Linked DNA regions of Saccharibacillus brassicae. The main gene of each other region encodes a partner of the protein of the gene in region 2 in a complex. Links are inferred from orthologs where the notes say so. Each region holds a gene or a part of one and is shown on either strand. Other genes may lie near its edges.

Region 1 (4,430 bases), 460 kb from region 2 along the record:
CCAGTTTGACCGCGGATACGGCCCACTTGTCGGTCTTGCCCGTAAGCTTGACCGAGTCCAGCAGTTCTTCGGGATACAGGCTGCCCGTCGAATTGTAGATGATCAGAGCCGCTTCCTGGCGGGTAATCGGACGGTCCGGCTGGAACATGCCTTTGTCGTTGCCCGAGATCAGGCCGAACTCGTAGGCGGTCTGGATTGCCGCGGCATACGGATGTCCGACCGTATCTTTCAATTCGGGCTTGCTTTCCGACAGCGGAATGGCCGACGTGCGCATCAGCATGTCCACGTACTCGCCGCGGGTGACGGCTTCGTCCGGTCCGAACGCCATGTTCGGATCGTTCGGATAATAGCCGAGCGATTGCAGGTCGAGAATGTACTTCGCGTACGGATGCGTCGACGCGATATCGTTGAAGCCGGACGGCTTCGCGCCTTTTTGCTCATAACCCATCGGATTCAGGTAAGGTTCCTTGAGGTACGAGACGCTGCCGTCCGCAGCGGTCTTGAACGCTACCAGCATCTTGTTGGCATCCATAAACAGCCCCGGTGCTACCTGGCGCAGCGCGCGCTCGCCGGTCAGCGGGTCGGAGATGACCATGCGTCCGCGCGAACCCGGTCCCACTTTGGAGACGACGCTCTCGACGCGCAGGTCTTTATACAATCCCGCATAGCGCTCAAGCTGCTCCGGCGATTCCGCCGCGAACGCAGGGAAAGTCGCTTCGGCCGCATACTGCGGGAAGAACCGGTAGATAAATGCCGCGTACAGCTGCTCGCGCAGCGCGCCGTTCTGGTTGTAGACGACGAATACGCCGGTATCCTGCTCGGGAATCAGAAACATCAGCGAGCTTGCGCCCGGAACGTCGCCGCCCTTGGTGATGACTTTGCTGCTGCTGCCCGCGCCCGGAAGCTGCGAAGCCGATTCGAACCCGTAGGTCGAGTCCGGCAGCAGCGGATGGATCGCGGAACGGTATTCCGACATGGCCGCTACCGAATCGGCTTTGAGCAGCTGCGCGCCGGAAGCCGTCTTGCCTTCGTTCAAGAAGGCGGTCATGAATTTGGCGATATCGTCGGCCGTCGACAGCATGCCGCCCTGCGGCATGAAGCTTTCGCTGACCGGATAAGGCTTGATCGTCTCTTCGGCCGCATAGCCGGTCGCCGAACGCTTGCGCAGGTCCGCGGTCAGCGTGAAGTCGGTGCTGCCCATGTTGAGCGGCGCGAACACGTTGCGTTCCATATACGTCTCGTACGGCGTGCCGCTCGCCTGCTGCACGATGTATCCGAGCAGCAGGAAAGCGAAGTTGTCGTACATGTAAGCCGTACCCGGCTCGCGCACGACGTCCGGCATATACTTCGCGATATAGTCTTCCATGCTGACGGACTGCCCTTTGGCAGGGTTCAGGTCTTCCTCGCGGGCGTCCTGGATTTTGAAGCCGCTGCGATGCGTGAGCAGATCGGCAACGGTAACCGGTTCGGCGAACGGATTCTCAAAAGTGATGCCGCCGAGATATGTACGAATGTCCGCGTCCAGGCTGAGTTTGCCCTGCTCGACCAACTGCATGACCGCGGCCGCGGTGAACGTTTTCGAGACGGAAGCCATCCGGAAGACGTCTTTTTTCGGATCGACGCGGCGTTTGCTGTCCACGTCGGCGTAGCCGTACCCTTTTTCCGCCAGCACCCGGCCGTTTTTCACGACGACAACCGCCGCTCCGGGAGCCAGTTCCTGTATTTCTTCCAACGCAAAAAACTCGTCCAGAAAAGCGGTGACCGAGGAAGACGTAAGCGCGGTGTCCCGGGCTGCCGCCGATGCGGACGCGGTCGGCGTCTCCGCGGCGTAAGATAGGGTAGGCGGGAGCAGCGTCAGCGCAAGCGCCGAGGCGATCACGGCTTTGGTCCATTTGACCGATGCCGATCTCCAGATATTCGATTTTTTCAATGTTTTTCCCCCTTGTGTCTATTGATAAAATGGGTGCGGCTTCATGAGCCTACATAGCGAGCTCTTCGCACTCATTCTTACCCTTTTGGACTCGGCTGTCAAACACGAAACCGCTATCTTGGGGACAGGAAAAGCAAATATTTTTTCGGCAAACTGGAAGTTGTTGGTTAATATCGATGGCAGGCGAATTTGCGTACGCAAAAACCTCCCGAAAACGTTCGGGAGGTTCGATGGGCGGCGTATCTATGCAAAAATATCGCCTAACGGGAAGCTGGCACAAGAATTATTGGTTTTCCAATTCTTCTTTGCTGACAAGGCTCATTAAAGCGTTTACAGCCTGCTCGGCGTCCGCGCCTTCCGCACTGATGTGAACTTCAGTACCGGAACTGATTGCCAGGCTCATGATGCCCATGATGCTTTTGGCGTTTACTTTTTTGTCTTCCTTCTCTACAAAGATTTCGGAAGAATATTTATTGGCTTCCTGAACGAACAAAGCCGCAGGTCTCGCGTGCAGCCCCGTCTTCAGTCTGACGACTACCGGGTGTTTGGTCATGAGCAATCTTACCCCCTATACGAAATGAAGTTCCTGTCGAAACGCATTATTGTACCCAGTATACCATAACTTCGGTTGCTCACACTAGTCTAAAACCGAGCGCGGCGTTTGCAAACCTTCGCACTCCGCCCTTTTCCACACTGACCGCAAAAAAAAGAGCGGCTCTCAGCCGCCCCGAATCTTCTCCGCCATAATATCGAGCTTGCGCAGCCGGTGATTGACGCCGGATTTGCTGACGTTGCCCTTGAGCAGTTCGCCCACTTCCTTGAGGTTGATCTCGGGATGGGCCAACCGGACTTCCGCCACTTCGCGCAGCTTCTCCGGCAGCCGTTCCAGCCCCATTTCCCTTTGCAGGAAGCGGATATTGTCGATCTGCCGCACGGCGGCGCCGATCGTCTTGTTGAGGTTGGCCGTCTCGCAGTTTACGATCCGGTTGACCGAATTGCGCATGTCGCGCATGATCCGGACGTCCTCGAATTTGAACAGAGCCTGATGGGCTCCGATAATATTCAGCAGTTCAATGATCTTCTCGCCTTCTTTGAGGTAGAAAATGAAGCCTTTCTTCCGTTCGATGCAGCGGGCGTTCAGATGGAATTCGTTCGCCAGGTCGACGAGCGACTGGCAGTGTTCTTCGTACATGGAGGCGATCTCCAGATGGTACGAAGACCCTTCCGGATTGTTGACCGAACCGCCCGCCATGAAGGCGCCGCGCAGGTAGGCACGCTTGCAGCAGTTCTTTTTGACGATATCGGGACTGATGCCGGGCAGGAATTGGAACCCTTCCGACGTGATCTTGAGCGAAGCGAGCAGTTCCTGCACGCCGGCCGGAATCCGGACGATGTACACGTTGTTTTTTTTGAGACGCATTTTTTTGCGCACGAGCAGCTCCGTATGGACGCTGTAATGCTTTTTGATCAAAGAATAGATCCGGCGTGCGATCGCCGCGTTTTCGGTAGAAATGTCCAGAATGACTTTTTTGTTGGAGAGCTGGATCGAGCCGTTCATGCGTATAAGCGCCGACAGCTCCGCTTGTTCGCAGCAGGCGTCCGCCTCCACCATCGTCAATTCTTTTTTGGTCTGAGCCGCAAACGACATGGATTGTTCACCCCTTCCGTATCATCCAGTCTGCCACCAGCCTGTTTATGTGTTCGCTTAATTTATCCGCGTCGTGACGCAGATAAGTGCCGTACTTCACGAAAGTATCGGCAATGACGGTACAGTTCGTGCCCGCGATCTCTTCCAGGTCCAACCGGACCGGCGTCGCGCCTTCTTCCGCGTAGCGAAGCTGCACGTCTTCGGGAATATGCCCGCTGTTGACGAGCACGTAGTCGAACAGATGGCTGCCGACATGGTCGTACACGGCCTGAAGATGGTCGCCCACGCTGAACCCGTCCGTTTCGCCCGGTTGGGTCATGACGTTGCAAATATACATCTTGATCGCGTTGGACGCGACGACCGCTTCGGCCAGCTGCGGCACGAGCAGATTCGGCAGCAGGCTCGTGTAGAGGCTGCCCGGACCGATCAGGATCGCGTCGGCGCGCTGGATCGCCAGCACGGCTTCCGGCAGCGCTTCGACTTCGGCCGGTTCGAGGAAAATCCGCTTGATTCGTCCGCCGTATTCCGGAATGCTCGACTCGCCGGTCACGATCGTGCCGTCTTCCATTTCCGCATGCAAAATGACGCCTTCCTTGGCGGCGGGGTAGACGACTCCGCGGACGGCGAATACCCGCCCGAGCTCGCGCACGGCGGTGACGAAGTCGCCCGAGATGTCCGTCATGGCGGCCAGGATCAGATTGCCCAGGCTGTGCCCCGCAAGACCGCTTCCGGTCTTGAAGCGGTAGCTCAGCATGTCCGAGAGCAGCGGCTCCACGTCGGCAAGCGACGTCAGCACGTTGCGGATATCGCCCGGGGGCGGCATCTGCATCTCGCTGCGCAGAATGCCGGAAC
Region 2 (4,485 bases):
TCATCTGGCGCTGGCGCTCCAGCGTATCCGTTCCGGGCAGCGCATCGTGATCGAAGCGCGCGTGCTGGACGGCCTGCGGAACCTGCCCGAATTCGGGCAGGCGCAGCGGCTGGCCGACCGGCTGGAAGAGATGCTCGGCATCGACATTCCCGAAGACGAAGTCGGCTACATCACGATGCACCTGAAGGGAGCCGAGACGCGCCCCGACAGCGAACGCGACAATTATTACGACTACGTCAGCTTCGACCTCGTCCGGCTTGCACGCAATATGCTCAAAGCCGCCGAAGCGGAGTTCGGCTACGAACTCAAAGGCAGCAGCAAGTTGTTTGCCGGCTTCGTCCACCATCTCGGGCCTGCCGTCGAACGGCTCCGGCTCGGACTGGACATCCGCAATCCGCTGCTCCGGCAGATTCGGGAACAGTACGAAGACGTATTCGCGATCGCGGCCAAATGTTCGCGGCTGCTCGCCGATTACGTCGACCGGGAAGTGCCGGATTCCGAAGTCGGCTACATCGCGATGCATATCGGCGCCATGAGCGAATACGCCCGGGCCGAACGCCCGTCCCCGAAAGTGCTGATCGCCTGCGCAAGCGGCATGGGTACTTCCGGGCTGCTGATGGCCCGGGTACGCAAAGAGTTTCCGTCGTTCAACCTGATTGGCCTCGCTTCCGCTTCGGAAGCGGCCGAGAACGACGAAGCCGACTTCATCGTCTCGACGGTGGACGTCGAGACGGACACTCCGGTCGTCCGCGTGTCGGTTCTGCTCTCGTTCCATGACGTCGAGAACATCCGGCGCTTTGTGAACGAGCAGCAGCGGTCGTTCGTCAAGAAAAAGCCGCGGCATAACGTGCAGGCCGACCTCGTCGGCACGCTCGAAGAACACCGCCGGACGCTCGATGGCATTCTCGATCTCATGAAGCATGTCGATATCGCCGACGGCTTCGCTTCCCGCAGCGTCGGCGAGCTGATCGCCGCCATCGCGGAACGCTTTACCGAAAGCGCCGCCGACGCGGACGTGCTCGAACGCGAACTGCACGAGCGCGAGCGGCTCGGCGAGACGGTGCTGTCGCAGGACGGACTGATCCTGCTGCACTGCCGCTCCGAAGTGATCGGGCGGCTGACGCTCGGCATCTTCCGCTTCCCGGCAGGCATCGACGCCGAATCGGAAGACAAGCCGATTACGCTCAAAGCGGCCCTCCTGCTGCTCGCGCCGAAAAGCAGCGGCAAGTCCTACCTCCAGGCGGCCGGGGAGATCAGCAAATCGCTGATCGACAAGCCCGGCTTCGCCGCCCGGCTCGCTTCGGCCGAGCCGGAACTGCTCCGCGGCGAGATCGCCGACATGATGCGCGAACTGTATGCAAGAAAAATCGAACAATACACATTGGAGGTTGAACAATTATGAGCAGCGTATCGACGCCTGCAAAATCGGGCGGAGCCAGACAGGGCGTTCAAAAATTCGGACGTTTCCTGAGCGCGATGGTCATGCCGAACATCGGCGCATTTATCGCCTGGGGCCTTCTGACTGCACTGTTTATTCCGGCCGGTTACTTCCCGAACGAAAACATCAATTCCATGATCGGTCCGATGATTCAGTATCTGCTTCCGCTCCTGATCGCTTATAGCGGCGGTAAAATGATGGCCGATCATCGCGGCGGCGTTATCGCCGCTATCGCGACCATGGGCGTGATCGTCGGTGCCGGCGACGTCAAAATGTTTATTGGCGCCATGATTATGGGTCCGCTTGCCGGATGGCTGATCAAACAGTTCGACCGCTTCATGGAGGGCAAGATACCAGCCGGTTTCGAAATGCTGATCAATAACTTCTCGCTCGGTATTTTCGGTGCTATTCTTGCCATCGGCGGCTATTACGGTATCGGACCGCTGGTCGGCGCATTCACCAACATCCTGGAATCCGGCGTACAAACGATTGTAAACTGGGGCATTTTGCCGCTCGTTTCGATCTTCGTTGAGCCCGGCAAAATTCTGTTCCTCAACAACGCGATCAACCACGGTATCTTTACACCGCTGGGCTTGGAAGAATCCCAACGCCTCGGCAAATCGGTCTTCTTCCTGATCGAGTCCAATCCGGGTCCGGGTCTCGGCGTCCTGCTCGCTTACTGGGTATTCGCCAAAGGTTCGATTAAAAGTTCCGCTCCCGGCGCTGTCATCATTCACTTCCTGGGCGGTATCCATGAAATTTACTTCCCGTACGTCCTGATGAGACCTATCCTGATACTGTCGGTTATTCTGGGCGGTATGGCTGGCGTATTCACTTTTGGCCTGTTCGATGCCGGTCTTGTATCCGCAGCCGCGCCAGGCAGTATCTTTGCCCTGATGGCCGTAGCACCTAAAGGCGGGCACCTTGCCGTACTTGCAGGTGTAGCTGCAGCTACAATTGTATCGTTCCTGTTGTCTGCCATCTTCCTGCGCAACTACAAAGCAGACGACGAAGATTTGGCAAAAGCGCGCGAAGCATCGAAATCGATGAAGAGCACGAATTCCGCGACTGCCGGTGCAGGCACAACGGTACGCGTAAACGGTAAAGTCGAAAAAATCGTCTTCGCCTGCGACGCTGGCATGGGTTCGAGCGCAATGGGCGCCACTTCTTTCCGCAAAAAAGTCAAAGCAGCGGGTCTGCCGATCAACGTGACGAACACCGCGATCGAAAACATCCCCGGAGATGCCGACATCGTCGTGACGCAGCAGAATCTGACCGACCGCGCCAAAGCGAAAGCTCCGAACGCGCATCACGTTTCGATCGACAACTTTATCAACAATCCGGTCTATGACGACCTGATCGAAGAACTGAAAGCTTCCCAGGCAGGCGGATCGCCGGCCGAGCGCAACACGACCGCAACGACGGCCGACGCGCAGTGGGATATCGACAACGCGCTGGACAAAGCGGCGCCGGGCGCCGGTTCCGCAGTCGTGCACTCCGACATCCTGCGCAAAGAAAATATTCGCCTCGGCCTGCCGAGCGTCAGCAAAGAAGAAGCGATCCGCGAAGCGGGACGCCTGCTCTCCGCATCCGGTTACGTCAAGCCGGGTTACGTGGATGCCATGATCGAACGCGAAGGCGTAGCCTCGACCTACATCGGCAACGGCGTCGCGATCCCTCACGGCGTAGGCACCGCGAAGAACGAGATCGACAATTCCGGCATCGTCGTCCTGCAGTACCCGAACGGCGTCGAATTCGAAGCTGGCACGGCTTATCTCGTAATCGGTATTGCCGGAGCGCGCGGCGAGCATCTGAAGATTCTGACCAAGATCGCCGAAGCGATCGAGGACGAATCGACGGTACACCGCCTGGCGCAGACCAAAGACGTCAACGATATTTACAACACGCTGAGCGTGCAGCCGGAGTAATCTTCGGTTAGCGGACGATTCTTGTCGCTTGCGTGCCTTACCGTCAGCCTTTGTCCTTATTGGAATCGCAAGCCGGCAGAGAGCCCCCTCTGCCGGCTTCGGTTTTAATAGCCGGTTTATTTCAAATTCAAGCTTTCTTTTTTTGCTTTTACCGTCCTGCCGTTTCCTTTGCCTTAAAATGGTTTGATGTGTTTTGAAGTGTTTGAGAGTTTCACCGGAAGAACTTTTTCCATATCCCGGGTTCGAATAGGCCGACTGAAGCGACAGACCGGCTATTCGAAGCCCCCACACGGAGGTATCACCCATGACCAAAAAAGCGATTCAATTCGGAGCCGGCAATATCGGACGCGGCTTTATCGGAGCCCTGCTCGTCGAAGCCGGGTACGAGCTCGTCTTCGCCGACGTCAACGAAGCCATGATCAACGAACTGAACGAAAAGCACGGCTATACGATCCAGATCCTCGACCTCGACAAGCGCGAGATTCCGGTGACCGGCGTATCCGGCTGCCTCTCGAACAGTCCGGACATGTCCAAACATATCGCCGAAGCCGAGATCATCACGACGGCCGTCGGCCCGAACGTGCTCAAATTCATCGCCGTCAACATCGCTGCGGGCCTTGAAGAACGGTCCAAATCCGGCTCCGGCTTCTTGAATATCATCGCCTGCGAGAACATGGTCGGCGCAAGCTCGCACCTCAAAGAGCAGGTCTACACGCATTTGTCCGACGAAGCCAAAGCGTACGCGGACGAGCATGTCGGCTTCCCGAACTGCTCCGTCGACCGGATCGTGCCTCCGTTCAAAGGCGACAACCTGCTCGACGTGGGCGTGGAATCGTTCTTCGAATGGATCGTCGAAGAGCCGGCGTTCAAAGGCGGCGTGCCGACGATCGAAGGCATGAAGCTGACCGATACGCTCGTCGCTTATGTGCAGCGCAAGCTGTACACCCTGAACACGGGCCACGCGATCACCGCTTACCTGGGCTACCTCAAAGGGCTGCCTACGGTCGACAAAGCGATCGAAGACGAATCCGTCCGCACGGTCGTACGCGGCGCGATGGAAGAGAGCGGCGCGGCGCTGGTCAAAGAACACGGCTTCGATGCCGGCGAACACGCCAAATA

What was found. The genes of interacting proteins can lie anywhere in the genome.
Region 1: the proteins of FFV09_RS13130 (region 2) and FFV09_RS11350 are in contact, whole or in part, in an NMR structure (PDB 1J6T), measured with the Escherichia coli proteins. The link is inferred for Saccharibacillus brassicae from one-to-one orthologs.

The regions. Positions count from the first base shown.
Region 1 is NZ_CP041217.1:2,700,211-2,704,640, reverse strand. What follows is about bases 849-3,793. They hold FFV09_RS11350 (HPr family phosphocarrier protein), read right to left. Parts: upstream 2,484-3,793; coding sequence 2,214-2,483; downstream 849-2,213. Other genes in these bases: FFV09_RS11340 (gluconeogenesis factor YvcK family protein), read right to left, coding at 3,586-3,793; whiA (DNA-binding protein WhiA), read right to left, coding at 2,649-3,578; FFV09_RS11355 (serine hydrolase domain-containing protein), read right to left, coding at 849-1,930. In the rest of the region: more of FFV09_RS11355, read right to left, coding at 1-848; more of FFV09_RS11340, read right to left, coding at 3,794-4,430.
Region 2 is NZ_CP041217.1:3,161,631-3,166,115, reverse strand. Bases 883-3,882 are described here. They hold FFV09_RS13130 (PTS mannitol transporter subunit IICBA), read left to right. Parts: upstream 883-1,398; coding sequence 1,399-3,366; downstream 3,367-3,882. Other genes in these bases: FFV09_RS13125 (mannitol-1-phosphate 5-dehydrogenase), read left to right, coding at 3,671-3,882; FFV09_RS13135 (BglG family transcription antiterminator), read left to right, coding at 883-1,402. Outside these bases: more of FFV09_RS13135, read left to right, coding at 1-882; more of FFV09_RS13125, read left to right, coding at 3,883-4,485. UniProt on the Escherichia coli protein: The phosphoenolpyruvate-dependent sugar phosphotransferase system (sugar PTS), a major carbohydrate active transport system, catalyzes the phosphorylation of incoming sugar substrates concomitantly with their translocation across the cell membrane.